2 linked regions of the Anaerosoma tenue genome follow. The protein of the gene in region 2 interacts with the protein of the main gene of each other region in a pairwise test. Links are inferred from orthologs where the notes say so. Each region holds a gene or a part of one and is shown on either strand. Other genes may lie near its edges.

Region 1 (15,580 bases), on a different replicon or contig from region 2:
CTTCATGCGTTCAACCCGGGGTGTTCGCGCGCGGGTAGAAATACACCACCACCCACTCGCCCCGGTGATCCGAGAGCCTGAACCGGTCACCACCGGTGGCCATCGCGTCGATCTCCGGCGCGGGCATGCCTGCTTCGAGCACGACCTGGTCGGCCACAACGCCTCCTCACATCGGGGATCCTCATCATGGTTCGTACCACACGGTGTCCGCGCCGAGTCAACCGGTGCGGCCCGATGCGGTCATTGGGTGTAGCATTGCCGCATGCGATTCCTGGTTGACGGCTACAATGTGACGCGGAGCGACCCCGCCACGAAGGATCTCGCGCTCGAGGAGCAGCGCGAGGCTCTCGTAGCGCGTCTGGCCGCCCGTCGGCGTGAACTGCTGGGTGACGGCGAGGTGGCCGTTGTCTTCGACGGCGTCGCCGGAGGCGGCAGCGGCGCCGGGCGTGGAGCGGTGGAGGTGCGGTACGCGCGCAGTCCGGAGAGCGCCGACGACCTCATCGCGCGACTCGCCGCGGGTGGCGGCGTCACGGTGGTGACCTCCGACGGAGGGCTCGCGCGTCGGGTGGAGGGCACGGGAGCGGTCGTCGTTCCCTCGGCCACGTGTTTCGAGGGCGTGCGCGGGCGGAGACGCCGCGGCGGCCGGTATCCGGCGTCCACCGTCGGGCTGCCGGCAGGAGCGAACGAGATAACGCGCGAACTGAAGGACCTCTGGCTGAAGGACGGGGAGTGAGCGATGCCGGGTATCGGGGTTGCGGTCAACATCATCGCGGTGCTCGTGGGTACCGCGATCGGGCTCGTGTTCGGCCGCCTCATCTCCGAGCGGTTCCGTGCGATCGCCTACTCGGGGATCGGACTCGCCGTCATCGTCATCGGTGTCGCGATGGCGCTGGGCGGGCTTGGTGATCTGGGGGCGACGGCCATCGGAGACTACTCGGCACTTGTGCTCGTGGGCGCGCTCGTGGTTGGTTCGATCACCGGCGAGGCGATGCGCATCGAGCACTACCTCGAGCGTTTCGGTCTGTGGCTTCAGGAGAAGGCGTACCGCGCGCCGATGCTCGCGCCGGGCAAGGTCGACCAGCCGGGGGAGAAGGGGCACACGCTGGTGGAGGGTTTCGTTGCGGCGAGCCTGCTCTTCTGCGTGGGCGCGATGACGGTGCTTGGCTCGCTTCAGGACGGGCTCGGCGACCCGTCGCTCCTCTACCTCAAGGCGCTGCTGGACGGGATCGCCTCGATGGCGCTCGCAACCACGCTTGGCGCGGGGGTCGGGCTCTCGGTCATCCCCATCCTCCTCATCCAGGGCGGTATCGTCCTGGCTGCCACGGGTGTGGAGCCGTACATCACGCCCGCGGTGGTGGCTTCGATCGAGGCGGTGGGAGGCGCGCTGATCCTCGCCATCGGCCTGGACCTCGCGCAGATCAAGCGGCTTCCTGTGGGGAACATGCTGCCGTCGGTCTTCCTCGCGGCGTTCCTTGCGCTGATCCTCGTGTGATCCCGCGCGTCGGCCGCCCGAGAGCGCCCGGATGGACGGCCCGGCTCAGGCCTGCTCGCGCCACCCGTTCACGGTGAAGGCGCTCGGGCACAGGTCGGCAAGCGCGCACTGACCGCAGATCGGCCGCTTGGCGTCGCAGATCGCGCGCCCGTGTTCGATGAGCCGGTATGTGAGCGCTCCCCACTCTTCGCGGGGGAAGAGCGCCATGAGGTCGCGCTCCACCTTGTTCGCGTCCTTCTCCGATGAGTAACCGAGTCGGTGCGCCAGCCTGAACACGTGCGTGTCGACCGCGATCCCCTCGGCCTTGCCGAAGGCGTTGTACAGCACGATGTTGGCGGTCTTGCGCGCCACGCCCGGGAGGGTGAGGAGGTCTTCCATGGTGTCGGGCACGCGCCCGTCGTACTCGGCCACGATACGCTGTGCGGCGCCGATGATGTTCTTCGTCTTGTTCCGGAAGAAGCCGGTGGGGTGCACGATCTCCTCCACCTCGGCGGGGTCAGCGCCCGCGAGCGCACGCGCGTCGGGGAACCGATCGAAGAGCACCGGCGTGACCTTGTTGACGCTCACATCGGTCGTCTGTGCCGAGAGGATCACCGCCACGAGCAGCTGGAAGTCGCTCTCGAACCGCAGGGCGATCTCCGCGCGGGGATAGAGCTCCTTGAGCAGGGCATCGATCTCGGCGGCGCGGGTCTTGGTCGTCATCGGTCCTCCACGTGCAGCGGGTGCTCGTGTACATGGTACCTGACCGGCGGTGCCGGGCGGCAGGGCGATGCCGCGATTGACCGGGCAACCGGTGCGCCGTACACTCGCACCCGCTGCCCGCCCCGGTACGCCGGATGCGGGTCATTCGTGTTGTCTGGAGTGTGGAGCATGCCGGTGACATCCTTCTACACGGTGCTCGCGCCGTCGCTCGGCTCGGAGCCGGTGCTCTCTCGTGCGCTCGAGCGGCTCGGCGAAGGTGAGGACGCCACGCTGGCCGCGCCCGGTCTGGCGCGTCCTGTGCTCACCGCGGCGGCAGCTGCGGCGCGGAGCGGGCCGATCCTGGTGGTGGTGCCCGGTGAAGACGCCGCGGCGCGGTTCGCGAGACAGATCGCCACCTACATCGGGCACGATCGCGTACTCCATTTCCCCGAGCGGTCCGACACCCCCTGGGACCGGACGGCCCCTGATCTGGAGGCGGTGGGCGCGCGGGCTCGGGCGCTCTTCTCGCTCGACAAGGGCCGGCGGGTCGTTGTGGTGGCGAGCGGCAGGTCGCTCCTGCGGGCGCTTCCGCCGCAGGGCTCGCACGTATACGAGCCGATAGGGCTGGCCGCAGGCACGACCGTGGACCTCGGCGCGACCGTGGACCGGCTCGTGCGTATGGGGTACGAGCGCGTCGACACGGCCGAAGAACGCGGGCAGTTCGCTGTCCGAGGGGGCACGCTCGACGTGTTCGGCTCGGATTCCTCACACCCCGTGCGCGCCGAGCTCTTCGGCGATGAGATCGAGACCCTGCGCCGCTACGTCCCATCCACGCAGCAGCACATCGGCGACTCCGGGCCCGTGGAGGTGTTCCCGTGCCGCGAGGTGGCTCCCGGCACCCGTGCCGGCGGGAACGCGCGACGCGCGTTCGGACAGGCCGCGCGCTCCAACGAGCAGCTTGCACACGACCTGGAGCTCATCGAGCAGGGACAGACCTTCAACGGCATCGAGCAGTATCTGCCGTGCCTTTACAAGTCGACCGGCTCAGTCCTCGACTACGTCTCGCCGGGTACGCTCGTGGTGGTGGCCGAGCCGCGCGCGATCTTCGATGACCTGGTGCGTGCGCGGGGCGACATGGAGGCCCGGGCCGACGCGGTGGGCCGTGTGCTCGACGGCCTGTTCCTCAAGCCGGCGGACATCGACCTGGGCGGTCATCAGCGTCTCACTTTCCTGTCGGTCCTCCGCGCGGGGGGCGCCGCGGACGGCGAAGTGGTAGTACGCCGTCCGCAGGTGGGACGGCGTGAGGAGTCGTTCGCCGCGGGCCTGCGCGCGCTGCTCGACACGGGCTACCGGGTGGTCGCCTGCGTGCGGGACAGGCAGGGCCGGGAGCGTCTGTCGGCCGCGCTCGTGGGCGCCGGGATGTCGGTGGCGGAACTCGGCGGGTCGCCGGACGAGTTGCCGCACGGCGTCGTATCTCTCGCCGTGGCGGACGTGCCGTCGGGATACGTGGTGCCCGCTGCACGCCTGGCGGTGATCTCGATCGACGATGTGTTCCCGCGGGCGGCCGAGCGTAAGCGACAGGCGGCCGACCCCACGAAGCTCACCTTCGCATTCGGTCCGGGAGACTACGTCGTGCACGAGGTGCACGGCATCGCGCTCTTCAAGGACATCGTGCGTCAGTCGGTGCTGGGCTCCCAGCGCGACTACCTGCTCCTCGAGTACGCCAAGGGCGACAAGCTCTACGTGCCGGTGGAGCAGCTCGACCGCGTGACCCGCTATGTTGGTCCCGAGGGCTCGGCGCCGCGGGTCACGCGGCTGAACACCGCCGACTGGTCCAAGGCCACGGGCAAGGCCCGGAAGCAGGCGCGGAAGCTGGCGTTCGACCTGGTGGACCTCTACACGAGGCGCGCGGCGGTGACCGGCTTCGAGTACGGGCCGGACACGCCCTGGCAGCGGGAGATGGAAGCGGCCTTCCCGTTCGAGGAGACGCCCGACCAGTTCGCCGCCATCGCCGATGTGAAGGCGGACATGGAGAGCGACCGGCCGATGGACCGTCTGGTCTGCGGCGACGTGGGCTATGGCAAGACGGAGGTCGCGATCCGCGCGGCGTTCAAGGCGGCGCAGGCGGGCAAGCAGGTGATGGTGCTGTGCCCCACGACGATCCTGGCGCAGCAGCACCACACCACGTTCTCCGAGCGGTTCGAGCCGTACCCGGTGCAGGTGGAGGTGCTGTCCCGTTTCCGCAGCAAGGCGCAGCAGGCCCAGGCGCTCGAAGGATTCGCCTCCGGTACGGTGGATATCCTCATCGGCACCCACCGGTTGCTCAGCAAGGATGTCGTACCCAGGGATCTCGGCCTGGTCATCGTGGACGAGGAGCAGCGCTTTGGTGTTGAGCACAAGGAGCACCTGAAGAACCTGCGCGAGCAGGTGGACGTGCTCACGCTCACTGCGACGCCCATCCCGCGCACGCTGCAGATGTCGCTCTCGGGTGTACGCGACTTCTCCGTGATCGACACGCCTCCGGCCGACCGGTTCCCGGTGAAGGTCCATGTGGGTGAGTACGACGAGGAGGTCGTGTCCTCGGCCATCCGCACCGAGCTCCAGCGCGGCGGCCAGGTGTACTACATCTCCAACCGCGTGCGCGGGATCGAGCGTGTGGTGGAGCGCGTGCAGGCGGCCGTCCCCGAGGCGCGCGTGGGCGTGGGGCACGGCCAGATGTCCGAGCACCAACTCGAGCGTGTGATGGAGAGCTTCGCCGCCGGCGAGATCGACGTGCTGGTCGCCACGACGATCGTGGAGTCGGGCATCGACAACCCGCACACGAACACGCTGATCATCGACGACAGCCATCGCCTCGGCCTGGCCCAGCTGTACCAGCTCAAGGGACGCGTGGGCCGTTCGCACGTGCGCGCGTACGCGTACTTCCTGTTCCCGCGCTCGCAGATGCTCACCGACCAGGCGTACGAGCGCCTCACCGCGATCCAGGAGCACAGCGAGCTGGGGAGCGGCATCAAGGTCGCGATGCGCGACCTTGAGATCCGCGGCGCAGGCAGCCTCCTGGGCGCCGAGCAGAGCGGCAGCGTGAGCGCGGTGGGCTTCGACCTGTACGCGCAGATGCTCCGCGAGGCTGTCTCGGAGATCCGCGGGGAGCCGTTGCCGGCGCATCCGGAGGTCCGCGTGGATCTGCCCGTGGCAGCGTTCCTGCCGGAGGAGTACGTGCCCGAGACCGACGAGCGTGTGCTGCTGTACCGGCGCATCGCCGCCGCCACCACGCCCGAGGCGGTCGAGTCGCTCGGCGCCGAGATCGAGGAGCGGTACGGGCCGCTCGCCGGGCCGGCGCGCGAGCTGCTCGCCATCGCCCGCATCAAGGCGACCGCGGCCGAGCTCGGCGTCACCAACGTGTCGCTCGCGCGACACCGTGTCACGATCACACCGGTCTCGCTCTCGGACCAGGAGCGAGGGGTACTCGCCGGGGACGGTGCGGTGTACGTCGCGCGCTCTCGTTCTGTTCATTTTGTGGAGATGCCGGGAGAACCGCCCGCAGCCGCGGCTCTGCGCGCGTTGGGTGCTATACTCTCCGCAGTCCACGGCCCTGACAGCGGCCATCACGAACCCTAGGGAAAGGCATCATCGTGCGAACCATCCGCGGCATCGCCGCTCTTCTGCTCGCCACCGTTCTCATCGGCGCGGTGGCCGGCTGCTCGTCCACCGACGCCGTAGCGCGCGTCAATGGCGAGGAGATCACCCGTGCCGAGTTCGACACCATCTATGAGCAGATCCTCGCCCAGTCGGGGGGGCAGCTCGACGATGAGACCGCGCTTGCATACAAGAAGCAGCTGCTCGAGATGATGATCGACTCGGCTCTGATCACCCAGGAGGCCGAGGAGCTCGGCGCCGATCTGAGCGAGGAAGCCGTGACCGAGCGCCTGTCGCAGCTCATGGGCGGGGCCGACGAGGCCACGATCGAGGAGCAGATCACCGCTGCCGGGCTCACGGTCGAGGACGTCCGCAAGAGCGTCCGCGACCAGCTGGCGAACGAGTTCATCCAGGAGAAGGCCGCCTCGGAAACGAGCGTCACGGTCGTTCCGCAGACCTACTCGCAGCTCTCGCACATCCTCGTGTCGGACGAGGCCCTGGCGAATGAGCTCTACGATCGCGCCACCGACGGCGAGGACTTCGCGGCTCTCGCATCGGAGAACTCCTCGGATACCGCGAGCGCCATCGATGGCGGCAACCTCGGGTGGGCGCCCACCAGCGACTACGTGGCGGAGTTCGCCTCTGCCGCTGACGCGCTCGAGGTGGGAGAGATCAGCGAGCCGGTCCAGTCGCAGTTCGGGTGGCACATCATCCTGAAGGTGGCCGAGGCCGCCGAGGGTAGCGAGATCAGCGAAGCGCCCGCGGACCTGCAGGCCATGCTCGCTGCGGGCGGCTCGGAGATCGCGCTGCAGCAGTACGTGGCTCAGCTGCGTGCGGACGCCGACATCGAGTACCTCGACGAGAGTCTCGCACCGAGCGAGTAGCGGTCGTCCGGGAGGGGGCGGTCTTGGGGACGATAGCCATCGTCGGGCTCGAGCCCGACGCCGAAGGCATGCCCGACGTGCGTGCGGTCGCGCGGTTGCGTGACGCCGACACGGTGGTCGTCCCATCCGCGACCGGAGCGCCCGCAGCGGCTCTCGGATCGCTTGGGATACCCGCGGTGTCCCTCGCCGAACTCGGACTCACGGAGCGCGCCTCGACCACCGACGTGGTCGAGGCGCTCCTGCGTTGCGCCGCAACAGGAGACGTGGCCTTCGTGGCGGGAGCCTACCCGTTGGTGCGCGAAGGGCTCATCTCGGCGGTGCTTGCGCGCGGGCGCGGCAGCGTGGATGTCTTCCCCGTGGCCTCGCCGCTCCAGGTGCTCGTGCTCGCACTCGACGTGGACATGACGGCAGACCTCGAGATCGTGGACGCCGGCGCGGTGTCCGGGCTCGACCTGCGGCGCGACACACACCTGATCATCACCGGTGTGGACAATGCGCTCGAGGCACGGTCGGCGGCGTCGTACCTGCGCGGCTTCTATGCTGCCGAACATACGGTGGTGGTGGCCAGCGGGCTCGAGGGCGGCGGGTTCGAGCTCACGAGGACGACGCTGGACGAGATCGCATCCCTGTCAGGCGTGCCGAGAGGCAGCGCGCTGTACGTCTCCCCGAGCCGGATAGAGGCCCCCGGGGGCTTCCAGGAGCTGGTGCGTATCATCGCCGTGCTCAGGGGTCCTGACGGATGCCCGTGGGACCGCGAGCAGACCCATGCATCACTGGCGCCGCACATGATCGAGGAGGCGTACGAGGCGGTCGCGGCCATCGAGGCGGCCGACCCCGACGCGCTCGCTGACGAGCTCGGCGATGTGTTGCTCCAGGTGGTGCTGAACGCGCAGATAGGCGCCGACGACGGCTCCTTCACGATCGACGATGTCATCGCTTCGATCGTCACCAAGATCCGCCGGCGGCACCCGCATGTCTTCGGCGAGGTGAACGTGGAGACCGCCGAGGAAGTGACGCGCAACTGGGACGCCATCAAGCGCGGGGAGAAGCCCGCGCGCGGTGTCCTCGGCGAGGTGCCCGCGTCGTTCCCCTCCCTCATGCGTGCGCAGAAGATCTCCCGGCGGGCCGCCGCCGCGGGCTTCGAGTGGGACGACATCGATGGCGTGTGGGCCAAGGTGCACGAGGAGATCGATGAGCTGAAGGCCACGCAGGCGGGCTCGGCCGAGGCCGAGGAGGAGCTTGGCGACCTGCTGTTCACGGTGGTGAACGTCGCGCGGAAGATGGGCATCGACGCGGAGACTGCGCTCCGTCGCACGTGCGAGAAGTTCACGGCGCGGTTCGAGGATATGGAGCGCGCCTCCTCGGAGGCGGGACGGCCTCTCGACGGGCTCACGGCGGACGAGTGGGACGGACTGTGGGAGGGCGCGAAGCGCGCCGAGCGTACTGGGGAAGGTTCTGGTCAGTAGCGGTGTGACCGCTCTGCCGGGCGATGGGCGCCCTGCGGTGGTGCGGGCCCGGGCAGCGCGGCCGAACGAGACGGAGGAGCGGGAATGAGCTTCATCACGGACATCATGGCACGGGAAGTCCTCGACTCCCGGGGCAACCCGACCGTCGAGGTGGAAGTGGTCCTCGACGACGGCAGTTGGGGCAGGGCCGCGGTGCCAAGCGGCGCCTCCACGGGCGCCTTCGAGGCCGTCGAGCTCCGCGACGGGGATTCGGCCCGCTATCTGGGCAAGGGCGTGCTCACTGCTGTGACGAACGTGAACGAGATCATCGCTCCGGCGCTGCTGGGCGTGGAGGCAACGGACCAACGCGCGGTGGATGCGGCGCTGCTCGACCTCGACGGTGCCCCCAACAAGGGCTCGCTCGGCGCCAACGCGATCCTGGGTGTCTCGCTCGCCGTGGCCAAGGCGGCTGCGCAGAGCTGCGAGCTCACGCTCTACTCGTACATCGGCGGGTGCAACGCAGCGGCCATCCCGGTCCCGATGATGAACATCCTCAATGGCGGCGCGCACGCCGACAACAACGTCGACCTGCAGGAGTTCATGGTGATGCCCGTGGGCGCCGGCAGTTTCGCCGAGGGCCTGCGCATGTGCGCCGAGATCTACCACACCCTCAAGAAGGTGCTGCACGACCACGGACTCGCCACCGGGGTGGGGGACGAAGGCGGCTTCGCGCCGAACCTGGGCAGCAACGAGGAGGCGCTCCGGGTGATCTCCGAGGCCGTCACGACGGCCGGTTACAGCCTGGGCGAGCAGATCATGTTCGCGCTCGACCCTGCCTCCACCGAGTTCTACGACGCGGATCGCGGCGTCTATGTGCTCTCCGGAGAGGGCCGCGAGCTCACCAGCGCGGAGATGGTGGAGTTCTGGGCCGATCTCGTGGATCGGTACCCGATCATCTCGATCGAGGATGGCATGGCCGAGGAGGACTGGGACGGCTGGAAGCTCCTGACGGACCGTCTGGGCGACCGCGTGCAGCTCGTGGGCGACGACCTCTTCGTCACCAATACCGAGCGTCTCGCTCGCGGTATCGAGATGGGCGCAGCGAACTCCATCCTGATCAAGCTCAACCAGATCGGCTCGCTCACCGAGACGCTCGAGGCGATCCAGATGGCGCATCGTGCGGGCTACACCACCGTGATCTCACACCGTTCCGGCGAGACGGAGGACACGACGATCGCCGACGTGGCGGTGGCGGTCAACGCTGGTCAGATCAAGACCGGAGCGCCCGCGCGGAGCGATCGCGTTGCCAAGTACAACCAGCTGCTGCGTATCGAGGAAGAGCTCGGCTGCTCGGCCACGTATCCCGGGCTGGGCGCGTTCACGAACATAGACCGCTAGCGCGAGGCCGTGCCGGCGCCCTGAGTCGGGCAGCTGGCATGGCATAGGCAGGCAGGTGCCATGCGTCGGACGAAGATCATAGCCACGCTGGGGCCGTCATCGGATGACGCCGACGCGCTTCAGGGGCTTGTGGACGCCGGCATCGACGTGGCGCGGCTCAACACGGCCCATGCCTCGTGCGCCGTGCTGGAACGTCAACTGCACGCGATCCGGACCGCCGCGAAGGCATCCGGCCGTCACGTGGGGGTCATGCTCGACCTGGGTGGCGCGAAGCTGCGTCTGGGCGAGGTGGCCACGGGTACGCTGCTGGCCGAGGGCGAACCGTTCGTGCTGCGCGCGGCCGGAGGCGCCGGGGATCGCTCCGGCGCCGTTGTCACCCATGCAGGGCTTGCCGATGACGTGACGCCTGGCGACCGCATCCTGATCGACGATGGCCGGATCGAGCTTCGCGTGACCGCTACCGCGCCGGGCGAGGTGCATACCGTGGTGGTGAGCGGCGGGCCTGTCTCGAGCCGCAAGGGTGTGAACGTCCCCGGAGTGCGGTTGAACGTGGAGGGGATGACGCAACGCGACCTCGACGACCTGGCCTGGGCGCTCGACATGGGTGTGGACCTGGTGGCGCAGTCGTTCGTGCGGTGTGCCGAGGATGTCGTCCGGCTGCGGGAGGCGATGGGTGACCGGGCGGTGCCGATCGTCGCCAAGATCGAGAAGCATGAGGCGCTCGACGACCTCGAGCGCATCGTGGACACGGCCGACATCGTGATGGTCGCGCGCGGCGACCTGGGCGTGGAGACCTCGCCCGAGGCGGTGCCTGTGGCGCAGCGCCGCATCGTGGCCGAGTGTCATCGCACCGGAACACCCGTGATCGTGGCCACCCAGATGCTCGAGTCGATGACCTCGGCCATGCGCCCCACGCGGGCGGAGGCGTCCGATGTGGCCAACGCCATATTCGACAGTGTCGATGCTGTGATGCTCTCCGGGGAGACGGCGATCGGCGACCACCCCGTGCACGTGCTCGCCACGATGGACCGGATCGTGCGCGCAGCCGAGGGCGCTGGCGTGCGTGAGACGGTACGTCCCGGGCGGCGAGCTACCGACGTGGCTGCCGCGGTGAGCGGCGCCGTGTGCGATCTCGCCGGGAGCCTCGATCTTGCGGCGATCGTGACCGTGACCCAGTCGGGCGCCACGGCGCGCAAGGTAGCGGCCCATCGTCCGGACACACCGGTGGTCGCAGCGACGCCCGATGACGTCGTCGCCAGGCGACTCACACCGGTGTGGGGCGTGCGTCCGCTGGTCATCGGCGCCTACGACTCGACCGATGGCATGGTGACCGCTGCGGTGCAGGCGCTCAGGGATGCGGGGGCGGCGCAGCCGGGGGAGATGGTGGCGGTCACGGGTGGCGTCGCGGTGCATGTGACCGGTTCGACCGACTTCATCCAGGTCTGTGGTGTGTGACAGGGCCCCTTCCATATCAGCCTAAGGTTGAGATAGAGGGTTTCTCCACACCCGACGGCGGTGCTATGATGGTCCACACAGGGGCGTCCGCCCCACCAGGACAGTCGTCGGCCTTGTCACACCACGGATCGCGTGCCCATGGCTACAGCACGAACGCAGAAGCGGGTCTCGACGAGCAGCGGAACGACCACCTCACGCAGGGGGTCGGGTCGCCGCACGGCGTCCGCTCGCACCTCGAAAGCGCCCACCCGGAGCAAGAAGCGCGGCTCCGCGGCCCCTAAGCGGGCCGGCGCCACCGGGGCCAAGAAGGCCACACGACGCGCGCGTCTGCCGCGGTGGGTCACACCCGCTCTCCTCTCGGTCACCATCGTGCTCGCGGCGTGGACTGTCTACCCGGTCCTCCGTATCCAGTACCAGCACGAGCGCGAGCTGCAGACCCTGCAGGCCGAGCTCGACGGCCTCAAGACCCGGAACGAGACGTTGCGGGAGCAGGTCGACCGGCTGAAGACCCCCGAAGGCGTGGAGCAAGCGGCACGTGAGAGTCTCGGCATGGTCAAGCCGGGTGAGCAGGCGTATGTGGTGACCGGCGGGACACTGGGTGAGACGTCGGCGACCGTGCTCGTGGACGGCGAGCCCGAACCGCCGCTGTGGCAGCAGGCGCTCGACGCGCTGTTCGGTCTCTGATGGCCGACGACGCCCGCACCGTGGCATGGCAGCTTGGACGACCGCCGCGCGGCTCCTGGCGCGTGGCGGTGCGCTGTTCGTACGCCTATCCGGTGGTGATCGCCACGGCCCCCGACGGCGATCCGCCGTTCCCCACGCTGTACTACCTCACGTGCCCTCATCTGGTCAGGGCCGTATCTGCGATCGAGTCGCGTGGAGGGGTGGCCCGCTGGCGCGATGCGCTGACGCGGGATCAGGCCCTCGCGGAGCGGCTCGATGCGGCCGATGCGGCATACCGGGCGGCGCGTGCGGCCGAGGCGGGCGGCCCGGATCCCTTCGCGCGCGTGGGGATCGCCGGGCAGCGCGATGTCCGCGGAGTGAAGTGCCTTCACGCGCACGCGGCGGCGTTCATCGCCGGCATCGACGACCCGGTGGGTGCGGGTGTGCTCGCGGATGTCGCGCTGGAGTGCGATGACCGTCGTTGTGAGGAGGCCGGATGATGGGTGCGGAGCGACGCGCGGCGATCGACATCGGAACGGTCACGGCACGCCTGCTCGTGGCCGATGTCGTGGACGGCGAGGTGCATGAGGTCGTGCGCCGGTCGCGCATCACACACCTCGGCGAGGGCTGGTCGAGCACCGGCGTGCTGTCCGCGGAGGGGATGACGCGGGTCGCCGACGCCGTTGCCGGGTTCGTGGTCGAGGCGCGGGAGCTGGGCGCCGCACGGATCGTGGCCGTGGCCACCTCGGCATCGCGTGACGCCCGTAACAGCGACGAGTTCCTCGAGCGGCTGGAGGCCGCGGGGATCCGTCCGCAGATCATCAGCGGCAGCCGCGAGGGCTACCTCACCTTCCTTGGCGCCACCTACGGCATCCGTGACGAACGCGTGATGGTCGTGGACGTGGGCGGCGGCTCCACCGAGATCGTGCTGGGGACCACGTCGGTGGCCGATGGACGCCGGCATGCATCCATCGAAGCGGTGCGCTCGGTGGACGTGGGCTCCCGCCGGATCACCGAGATGTTCCTTGAGAGCGATCCGCCCGCGCGTGACGAGGTGGAGCGCGCATCGGCGTGGGTGGCGGACGAGCTCCGTCCGTTCTTCAGCGCGTTGCGGGAGCGGCCCGCCGAGATGGTGTCGGTGGCGGGCACCGCCACGAGTCTTGCGGCGATCGAGCTCGAGCTCGACCCGTACGACCCCGAGCGCGTGCACGGCTATCGCCTCAGCGGCTCGTCCCTGCTCGACACGCTCGACCACCTCGCACGGATGACGCTCGCCGAGCGGCGGGGCGTCACCGGGCTCGAGCCCGACCGCGCGGGGGTGATCGTGGCGGGGGCGATCGTGCTGCAGTCGGTGCTTGCGTACGCCGGGCTCTCTTCGACGCTCGTGAGCGAACACGATATCCTCTACGGCATGATGCTGGACCCGTTCGATGACGGCGGGGCCGGATGAGACGGCGGTGTATCCGAACTGGTACAGGAGGGGGCCTTAAAAGCCTCTGGCCGTAAGGCCGTGTGGGTTCGAATCCCACCACCGCTACCAAACGGGCACGCGCGTGGTGCGCGTTGTAGTGACGGCAGGACGGCCGCGCCGTCCGGGTACCGTACCCGGACGTCAGTGCGGCCGACAGGTGCGGGGCGTCTCGCACGGGCAGGAGGGTGACGGTTGGCCGCGGAAGCAGCGGCACGACTCTATCAGGCGTTCATCGACCAGGATCCGGCCTCGGCCATCCAGGTGGTCGAGAGCGTCCGGTCGTCCGGGGTGGCCCAGGACGCCCTCTTCGACACCCTGTATGCCCCGGCTATGGGCATGCTCGGCGGCGCCTGGGCATCCGGCGCGATCGACGAGATGGCGTTCACCCAGGCATCCGTGGTTGCCGAGCAGATCGGCTCGTTCGTGATGCCTCCGGCGGCAAAGCGCGACACCGGCGTCACGGCGGTGGTGGGCACGGTCCACAGGGATATGCATTCGATCGCCCGGACCATCGTGGCCGCCACGCTCAAGGAGGCCGGATACCGCGTCAACGACCTGGGTGCCGATGTCCGACCCGCCGACTTCGTGGAGCGCGTGCAAGAGACCGGCGCGCGGATCGTGATCGCGTTCGCCGAGACGATGCGCACGGCGCGCTCGGTGGCGAGCATCAGGGACATGCTCACAGCCGAGGGCGTGGACGGCGTCGTCCTTCTCGTAGGCGGCGGTCCGTTCGCGGCAGATCCCGCACTGGCCAGGGACGCAGGCGCCAACGGCGTGGTCACCGGGGCCGAGAGCGCGCTCAGGCTCATGAACCGTGTCGCCCGCGATCTTGCATCGACCGGCGGTGATGGATGATGGCAGGCCGGCCGAGCGCAGCGGAGCAGGCGGAGACCCTCGCACGCCAGGGCCAGGTGGGCGCCGCTGTGGCCGCGTGCTACGAGGCGCTTGCGATCGACCACGGCCAGCCGCGCGTCCGCGCCCTGCTCGCGCATCTGATGCTCGAAGGCGACTTCTACGACGAGGCCATTGCCGAGGCCACCGCAGCGATCGAGGCGGACCCCGATTGCTCGCCGGCATACCTCGCGCTGGGCCTGGCGTACGATCGCCGGGGCGGCATGTGGGACCAGTCCGTCCTCGTCTGGCACGAGCTTGCCGAGGTGGCGCCCGATCTGGTGACCGCTCACGTGCAGCTTGGCGAGGCGTTCTCCGCGGCCGCCTTCGAAGAGGAGGCGGTGGAGAGTTGGCGTCGTGCCCTCGACCTCGACCCCAAGGAGTCGCGGGCCACCTACAACCTGGCCATCGACAGCCTCAAGCGCGAGGGGATGGCGCTCGCCCTCCCGCTGTTCCGTCAGGCCGGCGAGCTCGATCCCAGCCAGGACGAGCTCTTCTTCGCACTCCTCGGACTGAAGGACGCCCCGGTCGTGCAGGTGGATCCGGCTCGCGTGAAGCCCAACCGCGACGCCCGGGTGGGGGCGGCGGGGCTCGCGCTCAAGGCGGACGACTTCTTCACCGCCGCCGATCTCGTGCGTCTCGCGCTCGACGAGCAGCCCGACGACGCCGAGGCGCTGGCGCTTGCGGCGTACGCGTACCTCAAGCAGGAGGCGGCCAACGAGGCGATGGCCTGCGCGGTGCGGGCGCTCTCGCTGCAGCCCGACCTCGCAACGGCGCTGTACTGCCTCGGGGTCGTGTATGCGCGACGGACCGGGCTCAGCCGGCATGCGGCGAGGGTCTTCATCGCGCTGGCCAAGCAGGCGCCGTCGCACTCGCTCGTCCACGTGCTTCTCGCCGAGTCGCTGCTCGGCCTGCAGCGCTACGAGCAGGCGGGCAAAGCCTACCGCCTCGCCGTACGTCTCGACCCCGCGTGCGTCCGCGCCCGTTTCGGACTCGCGGCGGCCTACCTCACCGAGGGGCGTCACGCCGAGGCGTCGTGGGAGATCCGGCGCGCCGCCTACTACGACACCAAGCGCCAGGGGCTCTTCTGGCGGCTGTACGACGAGTACGTCGCGGGAGGTGACGACCAGTGAGCGGCAGTCCATCCGGACCCGGCGCCGCGGAAGGCGGCGCGCCGGCGGCCGCGGCCCCGGTGCGGAACCCCTTGTTCCCGGTAGGGGTCGACCTCTACCCGCTCGATGCCGAGCGCGCCTCGTTCAGCGACTGGTATGACCGCGATCTCGCTGACGACTTCACGGCGATGGCGGAGGCGCACTTCTCCCTGGTGCGCGTGTTCGTGTCGTGGAAGCTCTTCGAGCCGCAGGTAGGCCAGTACGACGACGAGGCGATGGACAGGCTCGGCTCCGTGCTGGAGGGCGCGCGTGCGCACGACCTCCGGGCGATCGTCACCTTCTTCGCCGACGATCGTCTTGCCGAGATGAACGAGGTCCCCTGGGCGAAGAAGCGCGACCCGCGGACCGACGACTATCTGATCCAGCGAGAGATATCGCTCGTGCAGCGTGTG
Region 2 (11,000 bases):
CATAGCGCGCGTCCCCCACCTCCACCATCAGCGGGCCACGGAACGGCGCGACGTCACACACGCGCACGTCGGTCCCGGGGAACATGCCGAGAGAAGAGAGATACGAGAGCAGTTCGCCGTCCTCGTCCTCGATCCTCACGATCCGGACCTCCTCGCCGCTGCCCGTATCGCACAGAGGCCCGCCCGTCTGGGCGCGGATCGCACCATCGGCGCTAGGTATCGGATGCCCGTGCGGGCACACGTCGGGGTTGTCCATGAAGCGTTCCAGGGCGTCCTGCACCTTCGGCGAGAGGGCGTGCTCGAGCTCACACGCCTCGTCGTGCACCTCGTCCCATGACAGGCCGAGGACGTCCACCAGGAACCGCTCGGCGAGCCGGTGCCGGCGGATGATGTCGAGAGCGCCCCGGCGACCTGAGGCGGTGAGCTCCACAGCCCCGTCGTCGGTACGTGAGATCAAATCGCGGGTCTGCAACCGGCCCAGGGTGGCCGTGACAGTGGGAGCGGAGACACCCATGAACTCGGCGATCTGTCCCGGCCGCACCGGTCCACGCTCGGCGAGCTTGTAGATGGTCTCCAGGTACTCTTCTAGGGTCGCACTGGTCATCACAACCACCTTATGGAAGTCGCACGAAGAAGCCGTCCGGGTGAGTATACACACGACGCTCACGTTAATGAAGGCTAATCACAGAGGATGCCGACGACGCATACACGGTGCCGCCGCCCCACGGCCCGAGACCGCGTGACACTCTTTGGGAATACCCGATGTGGACGCACCCACACCCGACAGGAGCACACGTGACGACAGACGCGCTCGCCCGCCGGATCGCCCGCGACATCGCCGACCTCTGCGACCCCGGCGACCGCAGTCCCGGGACCGAGCGCAACCGTGCGGCCGTCGAACACGTCTCGGAACGCATGCGTGAATGCGGGCTTGCGGTCGAACGGGTGGCGTTCGAGGTGCCCGAGTGGCGCTACGGTACGGCGAGCGTGGATGTGGCGGGGCTTCGAAGCCAGCTCCATCCAGGGCCCTTCTCCCCCCGGGTGCATGGCACAGGGAGGCTCGCAGTGGTGCGCACCGCGGATGAGATCCCAAGCGCCATCGCTCCGGACGCGGTCCTCCTGCTGTGCGGTGACATCGCCCTCGAGCAGCTCACACCCCGCGACTACCCCTTCTACATCGATCCCGGGCACGCGGCGATCCTTGATGCGCTCGAAGCGGTTCGACCGCTCGCGATCATCGCCGCCACCGACCGGAGTGCGATGACGGCCGCCATGTCGCCGTTCCCGCTCATCGAGGAGTCGGGGTTCGGAGTGCCGCACGCGTACCTGCACGTGAGCGATGGCGCATCACTTGCCGAACACGACGGGGAGCAAGCGCACGTGAGGATCGACTCCGAGACGCGCCCCTCCGAGGGAGTCCAGATCATCGGCGTCCGGCCGGGGTCCCGCCCCGATGCGGGCACCGTGGTCGTGTGCGCGCACATCGACACCAAACCCGACACGCCGGGTGCGATCGACAACGCAGCCGGCGTCGCCGTGCTGCTTGCGGCCGCCCATCTGCTTCGCGACCGGCGTGTCGGTCCCACGGTGGAGTTCGTGCCGTTCAACGGCGAGGACCACGCGATGGCTCCCGGCGAGCTCGCGTATCTTGCGGTACGCCCCGATCTGACCGACGTACGGCTGGCCGTCAATGTCGACGCCGCCGGGCTGGCAGGAGGTCCCACCGCGTACTCCGGCTACGGCATCGACTCGGTGACAGAGGTGCTTCTCGCCTCGCTGGCAGAAGGCTTCCCGCATATCGCCGCAGGTCCGTCGTGGCCCGCCAGCGACCATATGGTGTTCGCCATGCGGGGCGTACCAGCCGTGGCGCTCACGTCATCGGACCTGGATGCCGTGATGCACGACCACGCGCATACCCCGGGCGATGTGCCGTCTTTGCTCGATCCGGACATCCTCTCGGAGACGGCCCGTTTCATGGCCGACCTTATCGAGAGCCTCTGACTCCTTACCGGACCCGGACCGCTCGCCCGGCTACTCCCCCGGCCGGTAGGTGATTCGCGCGACCGGCGACTCCCACACGGCGACCTCCACCACGCTCACCCGGGGTCCGACGCGCTCAGACAGCCGATCGAAGATATGGCGTGAGAGGTTCTCCGCGGTCGGATTGCTGCGGTCGAACGGTGGGACGTCGTTGAGATACGCGTGGTCGAGCGGCTCGAGCACAGCCTGAAGGTCGGCCTTCAGCGTCTTGAAGTCGTACACGATGCCGACTTCGTCAAGCTCCGAGCCGCGCACGACCACCTCGACATCCCAGGTGTGCCCGTGAAGATTCCGGCACTCCCCCGGATACCCGTGCAGGGAATGCGCGGCATCGAAATGTCCGCGGATCATCAGGTCGTACATGACTCAGCACCCCTCGCCGAAGAGCGTCGTCGCGCCGCGTTCGGGCGGCTCCGGCGCATCGCCCACATCGGCGCGTGCGTCCATCGCCTCGTTCGCAAGCGCATCGGCCTCCACGTTGGCCTCGCGTCGCACATGCTGGAACGTCACATCCTCGAAGGCGCGCCTCAACTCTTGCGCTCGCAAGAAGAGCGGTTTGAGACCTTCGTTCTTGACGCGATACTGCCCGAGCATCTGCTTCACGATCAACTCGCTGTCCGCCCGCACGAGAAGCGATGTCGCCCCGAGCGCGCGGGCGGCGCGCATACCCCACAGCATGGCCTCGTACTCGGCAACGTTGTTCGTGGCGGAACCGAGATAGCTGCCGCCGCGGGCCACGATCTCGCCGGACGGATCGCGGACCACCACGCCGGCTCCAGCGGGCCCTGGATTGCCCCTTGAGCCGCCGTCGGTGTTCACCATCCAAACGTCGCTCATCAGGCGTCCCCTACGATCACCAGCATGCGTTTGCAGTTGGGGCACTCGGCTACCTCAGGCCCGGCTCGAAGCGCCTGGACCTCGCCCGCGGGGATCTCCGTGCGGCATGCAGTGCACAGAGCGCCCTTGAGCGCGCCCACCGCGACACCCTTCTTGGCCTCCCGCAAACGCTCGTACCGGGCGAGAACGGAGCCGTCGAGCATTCGTGCTATGGCGTCGCGCTCGGCCCGCAGCCGTGCGGTCTCCGTCTGGATCTCGCCGCCTCGCGACTTGTAGCGCTCGATCAGGTCCGCCTCCTTGGCGCGGCCCTCCTCGAGCGCGGCGTCGACCTTCGCTCGCTGCGCCTCACCGGACTCTGCCTTCTCCATCAACCCGAGCTCTTCGCGCTCGAGCTGGTCCTTGCGGCGTGACAGCGCGTCGATCTCACGCGTGAGGTTGCGGAGCTCCTTGGAGTCGGTGATCTGACCGGAGAGCACCTTCGCCTGCTCCGCGTCGATCTTGGCCTGCACCATCTGCACTTCGTCAGCGCTCTTCGCCACCATGGCGTTCGCCCGCTGCACGTACGCACGGGCCTTCTCGGCCACGCCCTCGATCTCCTTGAGACGATGCCGGAGCTGCAGGATCGCGGCCTTCTCAGGCAACTCGTCGAGAGCCTTCACGGCCCGGGCGATCGCGAGGTCCTGCTCCATCAACGCAAGGAGGGTCTCACCCTCGGTCATCAGCGTCCTCCACGGTCCGCCACGCCATCTGTGGCTGCTCAACGGTCACGGTGACGCCGCCGCCGGCGCACCGACGCACCTCGTTGCCGAGCACGGTCACGAGCGGCCACTCCGATGCGTCGTGCCCGACCTCGATGATCGTCAGGCCACGAGCCACGGCGTCCAGGGCGTCATGATAGCGCACCTCACCCGCGATGCAGACATCGCACGCGTCGAGCGCATAGCCGAGCAGGGAACCGGCGGACCCGTTGGCCACGGCGATCCGCTCCACCGTGCGCTCCACGTCGCCCCATACGCGCGGGGTGACGCCAAGGCGCTCCCGCACCCTGTGCGCGAGCTCCAGCACCCCGCCGTCGCCCTCCCACGAGCAGATGCGTCCGAGACGCGCCGCACCCCGTGCCCTGCGGGCCTCCAGCGCGAGCACGACCGGCTCTTCGTACGGATGCGCCGCACGAGCGGCCTCGACGGCGCGCGCCGCAATGCTGCGCGGAGCGACCATCTCCACACGGACCTCGGGCACGCCCGCCGGCCCCGCCTGAACCACCGGATCCGCGCCTGCAGCCGGCTCGAAACGTCCCGTTCCCTCGCTCTCGAACGAGCACTTCTCGTAGAGGCCCAGCCGCCCCGCTCCCGCCGAGGCCAGGGCGGCCCGCACACCCTCCGCCGATTCCCCGGGCACGTAGGTCACTATCACGGTGACCGGCTCGGCTGAGCGCTCGAGCGGACCGACGATCGTAAGCCCCAAGGCCTGAGACAGCGCGTCCGCACCCGCGGGAGCGCGATCGAGACTCGTATGGAAGCTCGTCACCGACACCCCGGCGGCCAAGGCCACCACCAGCGTCCCCGACGGCCCGGGTTGCGGGAGATACGTGTCGGGCGCCTCCAGAAACGGCGGGTGATGCGTCACGAGGACGTTCGCGCCAAGCGCGGCGGCACGGTCAACCGCCTCGGCGGTGGCATCGAGCGTGACGAGGGCGCCCTCCACACGCGCGGAGGGATCGCCGCAGATCAGGCCCACCCGGTCCCACTCCTCGGCCCATGCCGGGTCGAACGCCTCTTCGAGCCGGCCGACCAGCGCGGCGACGGTCAACGCCTCCTCAGAGCTCATCGATACCCACCTCCTCCGGTCGCCGGTCACGGAAGACCACCACAGACCGGTACCCGGCGCCCTTGAGAGCCGCCACCGCTTCGGCGGCTCCGGCGCCCACCTCGGCGGGACGATGCGCGTCCGAACCGATGGTCGCCGGGACTCCCGCCCTGGATAGTTCGACAAGCAGGTCCTGCCCCGGGTAGATCTCCGCGCACGGTTTGCGCAGACCCGCCGTGTTCACCTCCACGGCCACGCCCGCGTCGGCCAGGTCCCGCGCCAGCGAGCGGTAGAGGTCGCGGGTGGGACCCTCCGGCCACACACCGAACTTCTTCACGAGGTCGACATGCGCCATCACGTCGACATCTGCGGTGCGCGCTGCGCGAACCACATCGCTGAAGTACCGCTCCCATAGAGCGTCGGCGTCCCACTCCGCGTACCGGTCACGTCGCGCCGGGTCGTCGAAGGCCCACCCGTCGATGAAGTGCACCGACCCCAGGACCACATCGAACCGGCGCCCCGTGCACAGTTCGCGAGCATGGCGGAGGCCTGCGGGCACTGCGTCGATCTCGATACCGCTGAGGACCTCCACCCCCAGCGCCTTCCCCAGCTCCGCGGCCGCGGCCACCTCGTCGAGGTAGCGCCCGAACTCATCCAGAGGCATGGCATAGCGCTCGGCGCCCGGCACGGTCATGGCGATCTCCGGAGCAAGCGGAAGATGCTCGGTGAACGCGAGCGTGCTCACGCCGCGGGCGGCTGCAGCGCGCACGTACTCGTCCGGCGTGCCCTCGGCATGACGGCACCGCCAGGTGTGCACGTGAAGATCGATCATCCCGTAGACCCCTTTGCGATCGTGCCGCCGCCAACCACCACGTCGCCCGCATAGCAGACCGCCGCCTGCCCGGGCGCGGCGCAGACAGGCGACTCGAAGTCGATCGCCAGCCCGCCCGCCGAGCGTACCACGCGGGCCCGTACCGCAGGCATCCGCGCACGGACCTTCACCGTCACGTCGTCGGCCGGGTCGCCATGCCATATCGCATCATGCACGTCCACGTGCGTCCCCTCGCACGCTTCAGGCGGTCCCGCCACGATGACGTTCTGTTCGGCGTCCACCCGCACCACGTACAGCGGGCCCTCGCCACCGGGCAAGCCCTTCCGCTGTCCCACCGTGTAGTGGCAGATTCCCCGGTGCGTGCCGATCGGCCGTCCGCTGAGATCGACCACGTCTCCCGGACGGCACGCAGCCGCCCGGTGGGCGCACACGTACTCCCCTGCCGAGCGCCCGTCCAGGAAGCAGACGTCCTGACTCTCCGGGTGCTCGGCCACAGGCAGCCCCGCACGAGACGCTTCCGCCCGCACCTCTGCCTTCGCAAGCCGCCCGAGGGGCAACTCGATGCGCCCGAGCAACCCCGGATCGAGCCGGTAGAGGAAATACGACTGGTCCTTGGCCTCGTCGAGAGCGCGCGAGATCCTCGGGCCGCGGAGCGTCTGCTCCACACGGGCGTAGTGGCCGGTCACCACGCCCGCCCCGCCCTCTTCCCGCACCCAGTCCAGGAGCGCGCCGAACTTCATCGTCTCGTTGCAGCCCACGCACGGGTTGGGCGTGAGCCCGGCGACGTATGCATCGATGAAGGGCCCGATGACCTCTGAGGCGAACCGTTCGCGCACGTCTATGACGCGATGCTCGATCTCCAATGCGTCCGCCACGCGTCGGGCCTCACGCACCTGTTCGTCGCCGTCGAGGAATCGGAGCGTGACGCCGGCCACTCGACGCCCCTCGCGCTGAGCGAGCAGCGCCGCTACAGCCGAGTCAACGCCCCCCGACAGGGCCGCCCACCACGTTGCGCCGGTCATCGCGTACGCAACCGCTTCACGACGGACGCGGTCACCTCGACGAAGCGCTCCACGTCATCCATGGTCGTCCATCTGCCCACGGTGACCCGCAGCGTGCCGTACGGGTCTTCACCGCGCACCCCCATCGCGCGCAGGACATGGCTCCCGCCCGAGCTCCCCGAGGAGCATGCGCTTCCCGTGGACACCGCGAAACCGGCGTCGTCGAGGTGGAGCAGAAGCATCTGCCCATCCACGCCCGGTACCCCGATGCTCGTGAGATGGGGGACCCGCCGGCCGGTGCCCCCATGCACGACCGTGGGACCCGCGGCTTCATGCAATCCGGCCTCGATCGCGTCGCGGAGCGCGGCGAGCCGCTCCCGCTCCGTCGGCCGCTCCTCGTCCATGTACCGCAGCGCATCCCGGAAGGCGATGGCCCCGGCCACGCTCTCGGTGCCGCTACGGCGCCCGTCCTCCTGACCGCCCCCGCGCAGCAGCGGCTCGAACGGTACGCCCGAGCGCAGGTACAGCACCCCGGTGCCCTTGGGCGCGTAGATCTTGTGACCAGCCGCCGAGAGCGCATCGACGCCCATCGCCGAGACGTCGACATCGATCTTGCCGAGGGACTGGGCGGAATCCGTGTGCACGAACGCGCCGTGCTCGTGCGCGATGCGGGCGATAGCGGCGATATCCTGCACCGTGCCCACCTCGTTGTTGGCGTGCATCACCGAAACGAGAGCCGTGTCGTCCCTCACGGTTGCCGCAACGGCTTCCGGCGGGATCATCCCGTCGCCATCAGGCGCTACGCGCTCCACGGTGAGCCCCTCGCGTTGGAGCAGCTCGGCGGCGGCGAGCACCGCATGATGCTCGAACGCCGAGATGACAACGTGCGGCCCGCGACCCGCGGCGACGGCCGCACGCGCGATCCCGATGACCGCCGCGTTGTCCGACTCCGTGCCCGAGCCGCAGAAGACGACCTCGTCGGGGTGTGCGGCTCCGATCCTCCGCGCGATGTCCGTGCGCGCCGCCTCGAGCGCCTGCCGTGCTTCCCGCCCTTCCCGGTAGAGCGAGCTCGGGTTACCCGGGTAGCGCTCGAGGGCCTCGGCGGCAGCACGGACGACGCGAGGATCCACGGGAGTGGTGGCGGCATAGTCGAGGTAGACACGGGAAGACCGCTCGGTCATGATGCACCGTCCTGTCCGGCTCCATCGTCGGGTGATGCGGATGACCCCGCCTCGGGCACGTCATCGATCGCGGCCACAGGCGTGATAGAGGAGATGACGTCCTCGGCATCAAGAACCCCCGATGACCACCCGGCGGCCACGTCTTCGAGTTCGTCGACGGCCACCACGCGCACCGTGCCACGGCACGCGCGCTGCCGTACCGCGACCTGGAACATCTCCGCGCTCGATACGCTCTCCACCACGAACAGCACCGAGCACGCGGGGGTACGTCCTCGCGCCCGGCGACACAGCTCCTCGACGAAGTGCGCGGCGGCGGCGAGTGTGACCGGCCGCTCGCTCACACGCGTGACGATCTCGAGGCCCGAGGCGGATGTCCACGTGCCGTCGGGCGATACCGAGAAGCCGAGCGCACCTCCAAGACCGTCCACCCGCGCACGGAACTCCCGACGCTGGCGCTCGGCGGCCTTCGATCTCGGAGTGGGAGCCGCCACCAGCGCATCCGGGGCGGCCTCCACGACGGTACGCCTCGTCGCACGTGCGCGCTCGACGATGTCGGAGCAGCCATCTGCCTGCTCCCGACGCGCTCTGATGTCGTCAGGCCCACTCGGCACGCGCGGTCCTCTCGTCGGGTGGCGTGTCCCGTAGCCTACCGTACAGCGGCGGCCCGCAAATCGTCGGACACGGCCTCACGGCCATTGAAGGCGTGTCCGCGACCGTTCGTCGAATCGAACGTACCGTCGCTTGTGCGGCCGCTGACGGCTTTGCTATGGTGACGTTCCCTCCCGGATGACCTCCGGAGGTTGACACAGACGGTAATCCACGGTTGATAGCCACAGGGTGGTGAGAACCCACTGGATCGCCCCGCGGAACGCCCGGCACCGGAAACGGCGACCGGGCGTTCTCTTCTCCCCGATGCCCCTACCGGCCTCCTTCGGTGAACTCCCGCAACATCTCGCCGAGGCCGCGCCTGTGGCTCGAGGAGTCCGCCTCCCCGTGGTAGCCCGACACGAACCGCTCGATGTACTTGGCCAGCATATCCACCTCGAGGTTGGCGCCGCCGCCGATCGCCTTGTCCTTGAGCGTGGTCGACGACTCCACCTGCGGCACGACCGCCGCCGTGAAACCCCCGCCGCCCAGCTTGCCGACGGTCAACGAGATCCCGTCCACGGCGATCGAGCCCTTCTCGACCACGAAGCGCATGACCTCGGGCGGGGCCTGGAACTGGTACACGGTGAACTTGCCGGCCGGCTGTCGCATCTCGAGGTGTCCGATGCCGTCCACGTGACCTGCCACAAGATGGCCGGCAAGCCTGTCGGAGAGGCGCAGCGCGCGCTCGAGGTTGACCTTCTGGCCCTGCTCGAGAGTACCGAGCGTGGTGCCTCCCAGCGTATCCGCGTCGACATCGGTGAGGAACGCGCCCCTGATGAACTTGACGACCTTCACCTGTGCGCCGTCCACCGCGATCGAGTCGCCGATCTGCATGTCGCGACCGAACTCCGGCGCGTAGACCTCCAGGCGCATGCCGCCGCCCACGCGGTCTGCGCGCGTTATCACGCCCTCGCACTCGATCAGGCCTGTGAACATAGGTGGCACACGCTCCTCTCGCTGGACACGCTTCACACGCTGCGGGTCAGCGCGCTTCTCCGCAGCTCCGCAAGCGCCGCCGCCGGGTCGGGCTGCCCGAATATGGCGTTGCCGGCGACCAGCGTGTCGGCGCCCGCGTCGACGACCCGCGGCGCGGTGTGCGGGTCGATCCCGCCATCCACCTCGATCCGGGGCGACACCCCTGCATCCCTGCACATCCGTACGATCTCGCGGACCTTCGCTATCGAGGACTCGATGAACGACTGACCACCGAATCCGGGGTTCACGCTCATCACGAGCACCAGGTCCACATACGGCAGCACCTCGGCGATCGCGGATGCGGGCGTGCCCGGGTTCAGGGTGATGCCCGCCATCGCCCCGCCCTCTCTGATCGCGCAGAGCGTGCGGTGCGCGTGCACCGCGGCCTCGATGTGCACCGTCACGATGTCAGCGCCCGCGTCGACGTACCACCCGGCGGTGCGGTCGGGATCCTCCACCATGAGGTGGACGTCCAGCGGCTGTCGCGCCACCCGCTTCAGCTCACGCACGACGGGCGGGCCGATCGTGAGGTTGGGGACGAACCGCCCGTCCATCACGTCCACGTGTATCAGATCGGCGCCCGCATCTTCCACGAGCGCCACCGCCTCGGCCAGTCTGGTGAAGTCTGCCGAGAGGATCGACGGCGCGATGAACAGCTCGTGGCCCATGCGCCTCACTCCCCGTCCTCGACGAGGCCCATGCCGTGGAACTCGTCCACCGCCGCGCGGCCCATCAGGATCGATGCGGCCTCCGAGGCCATGTGGCCCTCGTACAGGATCGCGCGGACCTGGCGGGTGATCGGCATCTCGATCTCCAGCTTGGCAGCGAGGTCGTCGAGCGCCACAGCGCTCTTGGCGCCCTCCGCCACCATGTGCGTCTCCGCGGCGTAACTCTCCACGGTGCCGCCGCCGGCCACCCACTCGCCCAGACCGCGGTTGCGGCTGTGCCGCGAGGTGCACGTGACGATCAGGTCGCCCATGCCCGCAAGGCCCATGTAGGTCATCGGATTCGCGCCCAGGTGTGAACCCAGGCGGCTCATCTCGGCAAGTCCGCGCGTCATCAGCGTCGCCTTCGTGTTGTCGCCATAGCCGAGGCCGTCCACCATGCCAGCGGCCACCGCCACGACGTTCTTGGAGGCGCCGCACAACTCCACGCCCACCACGTCGGGGTTGGTGTACACCCTGAACGTCGGCGCCATGAAGAGGTCCTGGAACATGCGGCCCACCGACTCGTCGTAGGCCGCCACCACGGTGGCCGAGGGGACCCCCTTGGACACCTCTTCGGCGTGGTTGGGGCCCGACAGCGCGGCGAGACGCTCGCGGTTGCCGACGACCTCCTCGAGGATCTGCGTCATGCGCATGAGCGTGTTCTGCTCCACGCCCTTGGCGAGGTTGATCACCGGCACGTCGTCAGGAAGCGTCTGGCTCATCACTTCGGCCACACCACGCACGCCATGGCTCGGCGTGACCACGATGACGGCGCCCGCGCCATCGATCGCCTCGGCCAGGTCGGCGGTGGCGCTCACCGCAGGACCCAGCGTCACGTCACGCAGGAACATCGGGTTGTGGCCGTCGGCGTTCACGCCCTCGGCGATCTCCGGCTCGCGGGCCCAGAGCGTCACGTCCACGGATTTCTCTCCCAGAAGCCATGCAACGGCGGTGCCCCACGAGCCCGCGCCGA

The links.
Region 1: the proteins of rpe (region 2) and eno interact in binary tests that used the Escherichia coli proteins (3 or more experiments, as listed by UniProt). The link is inferred for Anaerosoma tenue from one-to-one orthologs.

Annotation. Positions count from the first base shown.
Region 1 is NZ_JALNTY010000004.1:136,864-152,443, forward strand. Bases 7,481-10,389 are described here. They hold eno (phosphopyruvate hydratase), read left to right. Parts: upstream 7,481-8,243; coding sequence 8,244-9,536; downstream 9,537-10,389. Other genes in these bases: mazG (nucleoside triphosphate pyrophosphohydrolase), read left to right, coding at 7,481-8,159; pyk (pyruvate kinase), read left to right, coding at 9,597-10,389. Outside these bases: MSB02_RS10265 (NYN domain-containing protein), read left to right, coding at 263-733; MSB02_RS10270 (DUF554 domain-containing protein), read left to right, coding at 737-1,492; nth (endonuclease III), read right to left, coding at 1,538-2,194; mfd (transcription-repair coupling factor), read left to right, coding at 2,363-5,791; MSB02_RS10285 (peptidylprolyl isomerase), read left to right, coding at 5,803-6,693; more of mazG, read left to right, coding at 6,717-7,480; more of pyk, read left to right, coding at 10,390-10,991; MSB02_RS10305 (FtsB family cell division protein), read left to right, coding at 11,130-11,675; MSB02_RS10310 (DUF501 domain-containing protein), read left to right, coding at 11,675-12,154; MSB02_RS10315 (Ppx/GppA phosphatase family protein), read left to right, coding at 12,151-13,104; MSB02_RS10325 (cobalamin B12-binding domain-containing protein), read left to right, coding at 13,318-13,980; MSB02_RS10330 (tetratricopeptide repeat protein), read left to right, coding at 13,977-15,149; MSB02_RS10335 (cellulase family glycosylhydrolase), read left to right, coding at 15,146-15,580. UniProt on the Escherichia coli protein: Catalyzes the reversible conversion of 2-phosphoglycerate (2-PG) into phosphoenolpyruvate (PEP). It is essential for the degradation of carbohydrates via glycolysis.
Region 2 is NZ_JALNTY010000001.1:248,313-259,312, reverse strand. Bases 8,152-11,000 are described here. They hold rpe (ribulose-phosphate 3-epimerase), read right to left. Parts: upstream 9,989-11,000; coding sequence 9,314-9,988; downstream 8,152-9,313. Other genes in these bases: MSB02_RS01210 (NAD(P)H-dependent glycerol-3-phosphate dehydrogenase), read right to left, coding at 9,994-11,000; MSB02_RS01220 (riboflavin synthase), read right to left, coding at 8,616-9,281; MSB02_RS01225 (hypothetical protein), read right to left, coding at 8,152-8,308. In the rest of the region: MSB02_RS01270 (metal-dependent transcriptional regulator), read right to left, coding at 1-604; MSB02_RS01265 (M28 family peptidase), read left to right, coding at 796-2,001; 6-carboxytetrahydropterin synthase QueD, read right to left, coding at 2,032-2,403; MSB02_RS01255 (ribonuclease HI family protein), read right to left, coding at 2,407-2,877; MSB02_RS01250 (zinc ribbon domain-containing protein), read right to left, coding at 2,877-3,596; MSB02_RS01245 (Nif3-like dinuclear metal center hexameric protein), read right to left, coding at 3,583-4,704; MSB02_RS01240 (histidinol-phosphatase HisJ family protein), read right to left, coding at 4,694-5,515; tRNA 2-thiouridine(34) synthase MnmA, read right to left, coding at 5,512-6,537; MSB02_RS01230 (cysteine desulfurase family protein), read right to left, coding at 6,534-7,697; more of MSB02_RS01225, read right to left, coding at 7,694-8,151. UniProt on the Escherichia coli protein: Catalyzes the reversible epimerization of D-ribulose 5-phosphate to D-xylulose 5-phosphate.